2 regions of the Amycolatopsis sp. lyj-346 genome follow, and region 1 is predicted to be linked to the other one. Evidence: riboswitches for the same ligand, from Rfam matches in the RefSeq annotation. Region 1 holds a riboswitch; the other holds the start of a gene.
The links. A riboswitch is a leader RNA that binds a small molecule or an ion and turns the genes downstream of it on or off. The one in region 1 is predicted to bind glycine.

Region 2: it holds a riboswitch for glycine, as region 1 does, so the genes downstream of both, gcvP (aminomethyl-transferring glycine dehydrogenase) here and gcvP (aminomethyl-transferring glycine dehydrogenase) in region 1, are expected to answer to the same signal.

What each region holds. Positions count from the first base shown of each region.
Region 1 is NZ_JAJPWT010000009.1:294,423-301,451, forward strand. Features, by position in the region: gene ACLJQE_RS26360 (3-oxoacyl-ACP reductase) at 1-218, shown strand, start outside; gene ACLJQE_RS26365 (hypothetical protein) at 215-412, opposite strand; gene ACLJQE_RS26370 (helix-turn-helix domain-containing protein) at 485-1,777, shown strand; glycine riboswitch at 2,029-2,127, shown strand; gene gcvP (aminomethyl-transferring glycine dehydrogenase) at 2,171-5,002, shown strand; gene gcvT (glycine cleavage system aminomethyltransferase GcvT) at 5,010-6,113, shown strand; gene gcvH (glycine cleavage system protein GcvH) at 6,126-6,503, shown strand; gene glyA (serine hydroxymethyltransferase) at 6,503-7,029, shown strand, end outside.
Region 2 is NZ_JAJPWT010000002.1:622,386-629,414, reverse strand. Features, by position in the region: gene ACLJQE_RS09215 (CDP-alcohol phosphatidyltransferase family protein) at 1-404, shown strand, start outside; gene gcvH (glycine cleavage system protein GcvH) at 497-883, shown strand; gene garA (glycogen accumulation regulator GarA) at 998-1,462, shown strand; gene ACLJQE_RS09200 (MerR family transcriptional regulator) at 1,459-2,205, shown strand; gene ACLJQE_RS09195 (bifunctional nuclease family protein) at 2,422-2,895, shown strand; gene ACLJQE_RS09190 (MerR family transcriptional regulator) at 2,963-3,358, shown strand; gene trxA (thioredoxin) at 3,371-3,706, shown strand; gene ACLJQE_RS09180 (TetR/AcrR family transcriptional regulator) at 3,687-4,319, opposite strand; gene ACLJQE_RS09175 (MerR family transcriptional regulator) at 4,599-5,177, shown strand; glycine riboswitch at 5,220-5,318, shown strand; gene gcvP (aminomethyl-transferring glycine dehydrogenase) at 5,621-7,029, shown strand, end outside.

The sequences.
Region 1 (7,029 bases):
CGGGCCCGGTGAACACCCCGCTGCTCAAGGAGCTGTTCGCGAAGGACCCGGAACGCGCGGCGCGGCGGCTGGTCCACGTGCCGGTCGGCCGGTTCGCCGAGCCGTCGGAGATCGCGGCCGCGGTCGCCTTCCTCGCCAGCGACGACGCCAGCTTCATCACGGCGTCGCAGTTCCTGGTCGACGGCGGCATCTCCGGCGCGTACGTCACCCCGCTCTAACGCTTGGTCGGTTTCTTGACGCCGTAGACCTCCCGCAGGTAGCTCCAGGCGGCGTTGAGCTTCTTGCGCTCTTCGGAGACCAGCCGTTCGCGGCGGCGCAGCACGCGGACGGCGATCTCGGAGGCGAGGAAGGCGCCGGCGGCGAAGGTCAGCACGCCGACGATCAGGGTCAGGGCGATGATGGTGGTGGTCATGGTGACCAGCGTCGGAGCGCCGTGGGCGATTTGTCCCTGCGCAAAGCTAGCGGGTTTCGTTAGTTTTGTGAGGTGACGCACTGGCGCGCCGACGAGTGGGCGGAAGCGGTCCGGGCCGGCATCCGTTCGCGGGGCCTGTCCCTGGACGAGGCCGCCCGGCGCATCGGCGTTCCGACGTCGACGCTGCGCAGCTGGATCGAGCACCGGCACGCGCCGAAGGTGACGGTGTTCGACCACTGGGCCGAGCTCGCCGCGGTCACCGGGCTCGGGGAGGCCGAGCTGCTGCGCGTCGCCGGGGTCCTGCCCGACTCGCTGGCTTCGCCGGTGCACGTCGCGCAGGCGGCGAAGGCGTTGCGGGAGGGCATCGACCGGGCCGGGCAGTTCCTCCGGCAGGCCACCGCGCTCGTCTACTCCTCACCCGGCACGCAGGTGGCGAACGCGATCGCGGCGTCGCCGATCGACTGGGAGATGCGGATCCGCTCGGCCACCCGCGGCGACGAGGTCCGCGTCACCTACCACCACTACGTCGGGATCGTGCCGCCGCGGGACCTGCCCCACGACGACGCCGAGGTGCGCCGGATCATCGAGCACGACGTCCTCGGCGAGCTGTGGCAGCCGCTCGGGCTGTACTGGCGGGTCGCCGAGGTGCACGACTGGCACGAGCCGCCCCGGCTGGTGATCCAGGTGCCCGAGCAGGAGGCGACGCGCCCGCCCGCGCCGTCGCCGGTCGTCGCCGCGCCGCCGGTGGTGGTGCTGTCGCCGATCTGGGGGTACGGCGAGCTGCTGGCGTCGCTGGTCGCCGACGGGCTCGGGTTCGGCAACGTCGACTTCCGCTACTTCGGCCTCCCGGACGCGATGGCCGACCGGGTCCGGATCACCGCCCGCGAGCTGGCCGAACCCGCGCCGCGGCTGGTGCACTCGGTACCGCCGATCATGCTGCTGCACGGCCTGGCCGTGCCGGACCTGACCGGACGGCTCCCGGTGGTCGTCCGGTACGGGCCGCGCATGCGTGCCCGGGCGGCCCGCATCTACCGCGAGCCGCTGCTCGAAGCCGGGTTCACGGACCCGCTGGACGGCGCTCGCGCGATCGAGGAAGCGGTCTCGGTCCCACCGGGGTGCGCGTACTTCGAGGTGACCATGGACGACGCCGACGTCTTCGACGGCGACCGCCCGTCCCTGGACCGGCTCAACGACTCGGTGGCCTGGCACGCCGAGCAGATCGTCGAGCAGGTCCTGCTGGGCGCGGGCCTGCCGCCGGTGCCACTGGGCGGGCCGCTGAAACGCCTGGTCCTGCCGTCGGGCCGGGTCCGCCGCCCACCCGCGCTGGCCGGGACGGTGGTCCGCCGCGGCCCCGGCGCACCGTGACCCGAGCGCCCCAAGGTGGCCTTGGTTGCGTTCAACGCACCGAAGGCCACCTTGGGGCGCTCGGGGGGTGGTCGAGGACTGATGTGGTGTTGGCCGGGTGACGTAGACGCCCGCGGGAAGTGCCGGGTACCGTAACCGCCACAACTGCAGATCGGGCCGTTGAGCCGAGGCGGGAGAGCCCTCACGAAGTCGGTGGGGCACCGAAGGAGCAAACTCCCCGGAATCTCTCAGGTACCTGCTACCGCTTCGCGCGAGGCCACTCTGGAAAGCAGGCGCACCCGCGCCTCACCCAAGGTGAAAGCCGCTGCACAGGCGGTGAAACTCTCAGGTGCCATGACAGAGGGGGAGTTCCAGCGCACCGTTCTGTCCGGTGCCCGGCCCAAGGAGCTCCCGATCACTTCCACGCAGTTCGACGCCCGCCACATCGGCCCGTCCGAGGCCGAAACCGCCAAGATGCTGGCCGAGTGCGGCTACGGCAGCCTGGACGCCCTCGTCGGCGCGGCCGTGCCGAGCGCCATCCGCGCCACTCGTGACCTGCGGCTCCCGCCCGCCGCGTCCGAAGAGGAAGCCACCGCGGAGCTGCGCGCGCTCGCCGCGCGCAACCGGCCGATGACGCAGATGATCGGCCTCGGCTACTCCGACACCGTCACCCCCGGCGTCATCCGCCGCAACGTGCTGGAGAACCCGGCCTGGTACACCGCGTACACGCCGTACCAGCCGGAGATCTCGCAGGGCCGCCTCGAAGCCCTCCTCAACTTCCAGACCATGGTCGCCGACCTGACCGGCCTGGCCACCGCGAACGCGTCGCTGCTGGACGAGTCGACCGCCGTCGCCGAAGCCGTCACGCTGATGCGCCGCGCGTCGAAGTCCAAGTCGAACAAGGTCGTGCTGGACGCCGAGTGCCTGCCGCAGACCATCGCCGTCGTGCGCACCCGCGTCGAGGCCCTCGGCATCGAGGTCGAGGTCCGCGACCTGCTGACCGGCCTGCCCGAGGACTTCTTCGGCGTCGTCGTCCAGTACCCGGGCGCCTCCGGCGTGCTGCGCGGCCGCGGCTTCTACCACGCGATTTCCGAGTCGGCGAAGGCCGCGGGTGCGCTGTTCACCGTCGCCGCCGACCTCCTCGCGCTCACCCTGATCACCTCGCCCGGCGAGTTCGGTGCCGACGTCGCCGCGGGCTCGACCCAGCGCTTCGGCGTCCCGCTCGGCTACGGCGGCCCGCACGCCGGGTACATGTCCGTCCGCGCGGGCCTCGAGCGCTCGCTGCCCGGGCGCCTGGTCGGCGTCTCGGTCGACGCCGACGGCAACCCGGCCTACCGGCTCGCGCTGCAGACGCGTGAGCAGCACATCCGCCGCGAGAAGGCGACGTCCAACATCTGCACCGCGCAGGTCCTGCCGGCCGTGCTCGCCGCGATGTACGCGGTCTACCACGGTCCGGACGGCCTCAAGCGGATCGCCCGGCGGGTCCACGGCCTGGCCGCGGGCTTCGCGGACGCTCTCCGCAAGACCGGCGTCGAGGTGGTGCACGAGTCCTTCTTCGACACGGTCGTCGCGCGCGTCCCCGGCCAGGCCGCCGAAGTCCACGCCGCCGCCCGTGCGGCCGGCATCAACCTCGGTCACGTCGGCGCCGACCACGTCCGCGTCGCCTTCGACGAGGTCAGCACCCCCGCGATCACCGCGGAGGTCCTCAAGGCCTTCGGGGTCGGAGAAGACGTCCAGGACGGCGTCGCGCTCCCCAACGGCCTGGCCCGCGAGAGCGGCTTCATGGGCCACGAGGTCTTCGGCACGCACCGCTCCGAGACGGCGATGCTGCGCTACCTGCGCCGGCTGTCCGACCAGGACTACGCGCTCGACCGCGGCATGATCCCGCTCGGCTCCTGCACGATGAAGCTCAACGCCACCGCCGAGATGGAGCCGATCAGCTGGCGCGAGTTCGCCGGCATCCACCCGTTCGCCCCGGCCGGGGACGCCGAGGGCTACCACGTCCTCGTGGCGCAGCTGGCCGAGTGGCTGGCCGAGGTCACCGGCTACGACAAGGTGTCGCTCCAGCCGAACGCGGGCAGCCAGGGCGAACTCGCCGGCCTCCTCGCGATCCGCGCGTACCACCGCGCGAACGGCGACGAAGCCCGGGACGTCTGCCTGATCCCGTCGTCCGCGCACGGCACCAACGCCGCGTCCGCGGTGCTCGCCGGGATGCGCGTCGTGGTGGTCAAGTGCACCGACGAGGGCAACGTCGACCTGGCCGACCTGCGGTCCAAGGTGGACACCCACAAGGACACGCTCGCCGCGATCATGGTGACCTACCCGTCGACCCACGGCGTGTACGAGCACGACATCGACGAGCTGGCCAAGATCGTCCACGACGGCGGCGGCCAGGTGTACGTCGACGGCGCGAACCTCAACGCCCTGCTCGGCCTGGCCAAGCCGGGCGAGTTCGGCGGCGACGTCTCGCACCTCAACCTGCACAAGACCTTCTGCATCCCGCACGGCGGTGGCGGCCCGGGCGTCGGCCCGGTCGCGGTGCGCGCGCACCTCGCGCCGTACCTGCCGAACCACCCGCTGCTCGACGCCGCCGGCCCGGAGACCGGCGTCGGCCCGATCAGCGGCGCGCCCTACGGCTCGGCGTCGATCCTGCCGATCTCCTGGGCCTACGTCCGGATGATGGGCGCGCCCGGCCTGACCGCGGCCACCGAGGTCGCCGTGCTGGCCGCGAACTACGTCGCTTCCCGCCTGGGGCCGCACTACCCGGTGCTCTACACCGGCCAGGACGGCCTGGTCGCGCACGAGTGCATCCTCGACCTGCGGCAGCTCACCAAGGAGACCGGCGTGACGGTCGACGACGTCGCCAAGCGGCTCATCGACTACGGCTTCCACGCGCCGACGATGTCCTTCCCGGTCGCGGGCACGCTGATGGTCGAGCCGACCGAGTCCGAGGACCTGGGCGAGATCGACCGGTTCTGCGACGCGATGATCGCCATCCGCGCCGAGATCGACGAGGTCGCGAACGGCAAATGGAGTGCGGAGGAGTCGCCGCTGCGCGGGGCGCCGCACACCGCCGAGACGCTGGTCGGGGAGTGGGACAAGCCGTACAGCCGTGAGCTGGCCGTCTACCCGGCCGGGGTGTCGCGGAAGAACAAGTACTGGCCGCCGGTGCGGCGCATCGACGGCGCCCGCGGTGACCGCAACCTCGTGTGTTCCTGCCCGCCCCTCAACGCTTACGAAGGCTGATCCCGTCTTGAATCACACAGCGTCGAAAGAGACCTCCCTCCACGGAGTCCACAAGGGACTCGGTGCGCTGTTCACCGACTTTGCCGGCTGGTCGATGCCGGTCCGCTACGCCAGCGAGCTGGCCGAGCACAAGGCCGTCCGCGAGGCGGCCGGGCTGTTCGACCTCTCGCACATGGCCGAAATCCACGTCACCGGCAAGCAGGCGGCCGACGTCCTGGACTACGCGCTGGTCGGCAACCTCACCGGGGTCAAGCCGGGCCGGGCGCGGTACACGATGATCTGCAACGCCGAAGGCGGCGTGCTGGACGACCTCGTCGTCTACCGGCTGGCCGACGAGCACTACCTGGTCGTCGCGAACGCGGGCAACGCGAAGGTCGTCGCCGACGCACTGGACGAGCGGGTCGCGGGCTTCGACGCGGTGGTGGACGACCGGTCGGAGACGACCGCGCTGATCGCCGTCCAGGGCCCGAACGCCGCGGCGATCCTCGGCGCCGTGACCGGCGCCGACCTGGCCGCCCTCAAGTACTACGCCGGCGTCCCGGCGTCGGTGAAGGGCCACGACGTCCTGCTCGCCCGCACCGGCTACACCGGCGAGGACGGCTTCGAGCTGTTCGTCGACGCGGACGAGGCACCCGCGTTGTGGCGCCTGCTGATGGACGCCGGCGAGCCGCACGGCCTGGTCCCGGCGGGCCTCGCCTGCCGCGACACGCTGCGGCTCGAAGCCGGGATGCCGCTGTACGGCAACGAACTCACCGTCGGGCAGAGCCCGTTCGAGGCCGGGCTCGGGCGGGTCGTCAAGTTCGAGAAACCGGGTGACTTCGTCGGCCGCGCCGCCCTCGAAGAGCGGTCCAAGGCCGACGTCCCGCGCGTGCGGGTCGGGCTGAAAGGCGCCGGCCGCCGGGCCCCGCGCCACGGCTACCGGCTCCTGGCCGGCGACACCGAAATCGGCGAAGTCACCAGTGGCGCGTTGTCGCCGACGCTGGGTTACCCGATCGCCATGGCGTACGTCGATCGGGCGTACGCCGAGCCCGGCACCGAACTTTCCGTCGACATCCGGGGCAGGATCGAACCCGTCGAGGTCGTCGCCCTGCCCTTCTACTCCCGCGCGTAAGGACTTTTCCCTGTGAGCATCCCCGAGAACCTGCAGTACACCAAGGAACACGAGTGGCTGAGCCTGGACGGCGACGTCGCCACCGTCGGCATCACCGCCTTCGCCGCCGAGTCGCTCGGTGACATCGTGTTCGTCCAGCTGCCCGAGGCCGGGTCGGCCATCACCGCGGGCGAGGTGTTCGGCGAGGTCGAGTCGACCAAGTCGGTCAGCGAGCTGTACGCGCCGGTCTCCGGCGAGGTCGTCGAGGTGAACGGCACCACATCGGACACCCCCGAGGTCATCAACTCCGACCCGTACACCGAAGGATGGCTGCTGAAGGTGCGTCTGACCGGGGACGTGCCGGACCTGCTCGACGCCGCCGCGTACGCCGCGCTCACCCAGGAGAACTGATGACGACTTTCGACGCCCACCTCGCCGACGTCGACCCCGAGGTCGCCGCGGCCGTCGCGGACGAGCTGACCCGCCAGCAGTCGACCCTGGAGATGATCGCCTCCGAGAACTTCGCCCCGGTGGGCGTGCTCGAAGCGCAGGGTTCGGTGCTGACCAACAAGTACGCCGAGGGCTACCCGGGCCGCCGCTACTACGGCGGCTGCGAGCACGTCGACGTCGTCGAGCAGCTCGCCATCGACCGCGCCAAGGCCCTGTTCGGCGCCGAGCACGCCAACGTCCAGCCGCACTCGGGTGCGCAGGCCAACGCGGCCGCGATGTTCGCCGTGCTCAAGCCGGGCGACACCATCCTCGGCCTCGACCTGGCGCACGGCGGCCACCTGACGCACGGGATGAAGATCAACTTCTCGGGCAAGCTCTACAACGTCGTCGCCTACCACGTCGACAAAGAGACCGGGATCGTCGACCTCGCCGAGATCGAGCGCCTCGCGGTGGAGCACAAGCCGAAGCTCATCATCGCCGGCTGGTC
Region 2 (7,029 bases), on a different contig from region 1:
GCTGGCTCAACCAGATGTCGCGGCTCGGGCGGCTGCTCGACCCCGCCGCCGACCGGCTCTACATCCTGGCCACCCTCATCGCCTTCCTCGTCCGCGACATCATCCCGTGGTGGGTCGTCGTCCCGCTGGTGCTGCGGGAGGCCGTGCTCGGCGTCTGCGTCGTCACCCTGCGCCGCCGCGGCTTCGCGCCGCCCGAGGTCACCTACCTCGGGAAGGGGGCCACCTTCGTCCTGATGTACGCCTTCCCGTTGCTGCTGCTCGCACAGGGCGGTTCGGACGTCGCCGCGGTCGCCCGGCCGATCGGGTACGCCTTCACCATCTGGGGCGGCGTCCTCTACGTCTGGTCCGGGGTGCTTTACGTCGTGCAGGCGCGCAACGCGCTCCGCGCAACCGGAGAAGCGTGAGCTTTGCCCGGGTCGTGGCGGGCGGCTGCGCCGTGTGGGTGTAAGACTTCGCCAACACATTTCGCCAGTGAGGGCATGAAAGGGGACCGGCGGTGTCCGCTCCTGAAGAGCTTCGCTACACCGAGGAACACGAGTGGGTCGCCACCCGCGGCGAGGACACCCTCGTGCGCGTCGGCATCACCGAGTACGCGCAGGACCAGCTCGGCGACGTCGTGTTCGTCGACCTGCCCGACGTCGGCAGGCAGGTGAGCGCGGGTGACGTCTTCGGCGAGGTCGAGTCGACCAAGAGCGTCTCCGAGCTGTTCGCGCCGGTCGACGGCGAGGTCGTCGCGGTCAACGACGCCGTGGCCGACTCGCCCGAGCTGATCAACAGCGATCCCTACGGCGAGGGCTGGCTGATCGAGATCCGGCTCGACGACCCGGCGGGCCTGGAAGCCCTGCTCGAAGCCGAGGCGTACGACGCGCTGACCAAGGGCTGAGGCCCGCTCCGCCGGTTCGGGGAGCCGGGGCTCGGAGAATCGATCAGGCACGGTACGTTGGCAGCTACACGTTCTTGAGTACTGGCAACACAGCATGTGTGGAGGAGAGCTCAGGTGAGCACGAACGACGGGCCCGGCGGCGTTCCCCCGGAGCAGTCTCCGGAGCGGACCTCTGTCTTCCGGGCCGACTTCCTGGCCGAAGCCGAAGGTCGCGAGCCCGCCCCGGAAGCCCCGGTCCAGGGTGTCGACGCCCTGCCCCCGGGTTCGGCCCTGCTGGTCGTGAAGCGCGGGCCGAACGCGGGTTCGCGGTTCCTGCTCGACCGCGACACCACCAGCGCCGGGCGGCACCCGGACAGCGACATCTTCCTCGACGACGTCACGGTCTCCCGCCGGCACGCCGAGTTCCGGCGTGAGGGCGGCGAGTTCGTCGTCATCGACGTCGGCAGCCTCAACGGCACCTACGTCAACCGCGAGCCGGTCGACCAGGCGGTGCTCGCCGGCGGCGACGAGGTGCAGATCGGGAAGTTCCGCCTGGTCTTCCTGACCGGCCCGGGGCACGGGGGCCAGGGGGCGCAGTGACGGCGGCCGGGCGGCCACAGAACCACGGACTGAGCATCGGGGCGGTACTCGCGCAGCTGCGCGGCGACTTCCCCGATGTCACCATCTCCAAGATCCGGTTCCTCGAAGCGGAAGGCCTGGTCCAACCGGGCCGGACGGCCTCGGGGTACCGGCAGTTCGCCGCGGCGGACGTGGAGCGACTGAGGTTCGTCCTGGCCGCCCAGCGGGATCACTACCTCCCGTTGAAGGTCATCAAGGAACAGCTGGACGCGGCGGACTCGGGTGCCGAGCCCGCCGTGGCCCTGCCCCGCCCGCCGCGCCGGCTGGTGCCGATCGACGCGCCGGCGGAGAACGTCGGCCTGCCCGTGGCGGACGACTTCGTCGCGGGCAAGGAGCTGCGCCTGACCCGCGAGGAGCTCCTGGCGCAGGCCGGCATCGACGAGCCCGCGCTGGCCGAGCTGCAGCAGTACGGCCTGGTCCGGCCCGGCACCGCCGGGTTCTTCGACCCGGACGCGGTGCTGGTCGCGCGGACGGTGAAGGCGATGACCGAATTCGGGATCGAACCGAGACACCTGCGTGCCTTCCGCGCCGCGGCCGACCGCGAGGTCGGGCTGCTGGAGCAGATCGTGACGCCGGTGTACCGGCACCGTGACCCGGAGGCCAAGTCCCGGGCCGACGAAGTGGTGCGGGAGCTCGCGGCACTGTCCGTGACCCTGCACACGCTCCTCGTCAAGGCCGGAATCCGCGGCGTCGCCGGGTGTTGATCGATAACGGGGCAGTGAGATCCTCTTTGCGGTCCCATGTCAATGACTGAATGTTCGGCACCGCATGCCGTACCGTGAAGGCACGGGTTTGCGGCAGGCGAACCGAGAGAGTCCGGACAGCGAGCACAGCGCACGGATGACGGGTAGCGTCGGGAGTATGGGCGTGAAGCCGGTTCAGCGCTGCAGCCCGTGTGCACGGGAGGGAGGCGAAGCCCGATGAGCGAAATGCGCGTCGTCGGTGTGCGGGTCGAGCTGCCCGCGAATCAGCCGATCTTGTTGCTGCGGGAAACCGAGGGTGAACGGTACCTGCCGATCTGGATCGGCTCGGTCGAAGCCACCGCCATCGCCTTGGAGCAACAGGGGGTCCGCCCCGCCCGCCCGCTCACGCATGACCTGCTCAAAGAGGTCATCGGAGCGCTGGGCCGGGAGCTCGAGCAGGTCGTCATCACCGACCTGAAAGAGGGCACGTTCTTCGCGGAGCTCGTCTTCGACGGCGACATCCGGGTATCCGCCCGGCCGAGCGACTCGGTCGCGCTGGCCCTGCGGATCGGAGTCCCCATCCACGCCGTGGATTCGGTGCTGGAGGAAGCCGGCCTGATCATCCCGGACGAGCAGGAGGACGAGGTCGAGAAGTTCCGCGAGTTCCTCGACTCCGTGTCGCCGGAAGACTTCCGCGGAGCCGACACCTGAGATTTCCGCGAGAGCGGACATCTGAGAACTTGCCTTGACGTGGACGTCAACGTCTAGCGTCGAGGGCATGCGGATCGGAGAACTGGCGCAGCGCACGGGTGTCACCACCCGTGCGCTGCGTTTTTACGAGGACCAGGGCCTTCTGCAGGCCCGGCGCTCGGCCAACGGCTACCGCGAGTACGACGAGGACGACCTCCAGCTGGTCAAGGAGATCCTGACCCTCCAGACGGTCGGCCTGACCCTCGAAGAGACCCGGCCGTTCGTCGACTGCCTGCGCAGCGGCCACGAGACCGGCGATTCGTGCGCGAGTTCGATCGAGGTGTACCGGCGCAAGCTCGAAGAAGCCGACGCACTCCTCGCCCGGCTCGGTGGCATCCGCGCCGAACTGGCCGCCAAGCTCGCCGGGGCGCTTGCCCGGCAGGCGCCCGATCCGTGTGTCGTCCCCGGAGCACCCCGTCCGTGAAGGAGCCCACCCATGTCCGAAGTTCTCGACATCAGCGATGCGACCTTCGCCGAGGTCCTCGGCAGCGACGTTCCCGTGCTGGTCGAGTTCTGGGCCACCTGGTGCGGCCCGTGCCGGATGGTCGGCCCGGTGCTGGCGCAGCTGGCCGCCGAGCGGGACGGTGAGCTCGCCGTCCGCAAGATCAACGCCGACGAGAACCCCGAGACCACCCGCTCCTACCAGGTCATGTCGTTGCCGACGATGATCCTCTTCTCGGGCGGGGAGCCGGTCGAGACGATCGTCGGCGCGTTCCCGAAGGCCCGCATCGAAGAGCGGCTCGACCGGGCCCTCAAGGCGCCGTCGCCTTGACGAACGCGTCCGCCAGTTCGCGCCCGTACTTCTCCAGGTCCAGGGCCGGGTCGGCCGCGTAGGCCGCGGCCACGCCGTCGATGGCCTGCGCGATGGACATCGCCATCACCTCCGGCGTGAACTCGCCGAACGCGCCCTCGGCCTGGCCCTGCCGCAGCTGGCGGGCCAATCCGTGCACGCGCATGTCGTCGACCAGCACCTTCGTCATCACCCAGCCGTCGGCGTCGTCGGCGTTGGCGGCGAGCTCGGTCAGTGCCCGGACGCACTCGGGGTAGGCACGCAGGAACGCCACGGACGTCTCGATGTGCGCCCGCAGGTAGCCGGGTCGGTCGGCCGGGTCGAGGCCGCCGCCGGTGCGTTCGGCGAGGAACTCGTTCTTCGTTTCGACGACCGTGCTGAGCACGGCCTGCATCAGGCCGGCCTTGTTCGTGAAGTGGTAGGAGATCAGCCGGGTGCTGCTGAGCCCGGCCCGCTCCTTGATCTTGGCGAAGGTGCTCCGGCGGTAGCCGAGGTCGGCGAGGACGCCGATGGTCGCGCCGATGATCTGCGCTCGGCGCGCGGCCTCGGTGACGCTGAGGCCCATTTCGGCCATGAGGTCGGTGTTTACTTGCATGAGTAAAAATTAACACGGCTGAGTAAAAACGTCCACCGTGTTTGAACGACCACGAGCGGGGGTACGGCGAACGGCTCAAAGGCTCAGCCGACCGTTGAGGCTTGCCGCGCGTCGCGTTGACCCGCCCTGTCCTGGCGCTTACCGTCGAAGCAGGTAAATCGTCACGGTGTGATTCACGGTCTGGGGCCGGACCGTGGCGGTTGATCTCCGGCGGGTCCCGCTCCTGGGACCGTCCGGCTGTCATTCGCCGGCCGCCTGGTCGGGCGAGGGGAGGCTTGCGTGGTCGAGGCTGGTTCCGAGAAGCAGCCTGTCGAGGTCGCGGCTGGTGAGCAGGGCGAACTGTTCCCCGACAACTCGCTGCCCGACGAGCTGGTGGGTTACCGGGGTCCGGCGGCGTGCCAGATCGCCGGGATCACCTACCGTCAGCTCGACTACTGGGCCCGGACCAAACTGGTCGCGCCCAGCATCCGCACCGCGCACGGCTCCGGCTCGCAGCGGCTGTACTCGTTCAAGGACATCCTGGTCCTCAAGGTCGTCAAGCGGCTGCTGGACACCGGCGTCTCGCTCCAGAACATCCGCGTCGCCGTCGACCACCTGCGTGTCCGCGGCGTCCGCGACCTGGCCAGGGTGACGCTGTTCTCCGACGGCACCACGGTGTACGAATGCACCTCGCCGGAGGAGATCGTCGATCTGCTCCAGGGCGGCCAAGGCGTCTTCGGCATCGCCGTCAGCGGCGCCATGCAGGAAATCAGCGGCACCATCCACGAGTTCCCGGCCGAACGCGCCGACGGCGGCATCGTCGAGACGCACGAACCGGACGAACTCACCCAGCGCCGCAACGCCCGCAAGACCGGTTGATCACCACCGCGGCAGGCGGAGTAAGGTTCACCGTGCGGTCGACGAATCCGCGCGGGAGAGTCCGAGCCACACCTTGAGCTCGGCGCCGAAGGAGCAAGTCCTCCCCGGAACCTCTCAGGCACCCCGGACCGCGCGGACGAGACGCCTCTGGAAAGCGGGTCGTCAGGACACAGCCTGATGGCCCCGCCGACGGTGCAAGCCCGGTTCAACCACGCGGGCGAAACTCTCAGGCGCCCAGAAATGGGTACGGACAGAGTGGGGAGGGCTCCTCCGGGTTTGGGCGAGCTATGCTCGCGGCAGTCGCTCGCCCGAACCCTCCGGAGTGTCTTGTGGGGGTGCAACCCCCACACCCCGCCCGGCGGGCTCCGCCCCCGGACCCCCGCCGTGGTCACCTCGCGAACCAAAGTCGGGTTGGTAGGCGCTGCTGTCCCCAGGAGGCCATCGTGGATCCGTCACTCGCCTCTCTGGAACAGGGTCTCCCCTTCGCCGACCGGCACATCGGGCCCGGCCCGGCCGAACTGCGGCACATCCTCGACGTCATCGGCGTCGCTTCCCTCGACGAACTCGCCGAGCGGGCCGTCCCGTCGTCACTGCGGGAGTCCGCCCGGCCGCTCGAACTGCCACCCGCCGCCTCCGAAGCGCAGGCCCTCGCCGAACTTCGCGAGCTGGCCGCCCGGAACCGGCCGGCCGCCGCCATGATCGGGCTCGGGTACCACGACACCGTCACCCCGCCCGTGATTCGGCGCAACGTGCTCGAGAACCCGGCCTGGTACACCGCCTACACGCCCTACCAGCCCGAGATCTCCCAAGGGCGGCTCGAGGCACTGCTCAACTTCCAGACCATGATCTCGGACCTGACCGGGCTTCCCGTCGCCAACGCCTCCCTGCTCGACGAGGCCACCGCGGCCGCCGAGGCGATGACTCTCGTGCGCCGGGCCGGGCGGGCGACGTCCCCCCGCTTCGTCGTCGACGAAGACACCCTGCCGCAGACCCTCGCCGTCCTCCGGACGCGGGCCGAGCCGCTCGGGATCGAACTGGTCGTCGAGGACCTCTCCCAAGGGCTGACCGGGCTCGGGCTCGGCGGGGACTTCTTCGGCGTGCTCCTGTCCTACCCGGGTGCGTCCGGCGCGGTCCGGGAGCTCGACCTCACCATCGGCGAGGCGAAGAAGCACGGTGCGGCCGTGATCGTCGCCGCCGACCCGCTCGCCCTCACCCTGCTGCGGCCGCCGGGCGAGCTCGGCGCCGACGTCGCCGTCGGATCGACGCAGCGGTTCGGCGTCCCGCTCGGCTTCGGTGGCCCGCACGCCGCGTACCTGGCGGTGCGCCGGGGCCTGGAGCGGCAGCTGCCCGGCCGGCTGGTCGGCGTTTCGAAGGACGCCGACGGCGCCCCCGCGTACCGGCTGGCCCTGCAGACGCGCGAACAGCACATCCGCCGGGAAAAGGCGACGTCGAACATCTGCACCGCCCAGGTCCTGCTGGCGGTGATGGCGTCGATGTACGCGGTGTACCACGGGCCCGAGGGGCTGCGCGCGATCGCGCTGCGGGCGCACCGGATGGCCACCGTGCTGGCCGCCGGCCTCGCCGAGGGCGGCGTCGAGGTCGTGCACGGCGAGTTCTTCGACACCGTCGCCGCGGCGGTGCCCGGCCGGGCGGACGCGGTCGTCACGGCGGCCCGCGACCTCGGCGTCTCCCTGCGCCGGATCGACGCCGACCACGTCGGCATCGCCTGCGACGAGACGACCACCCGTGAGCGGCTTTCCTGCGTGTGGAAGGCGTTCGGCGTCTCGGTGTCCGATGTGGACGGCCTGGACGCGGACACCGCCGACGCGCTCCCGGCCCCGCTGCGGCGCAC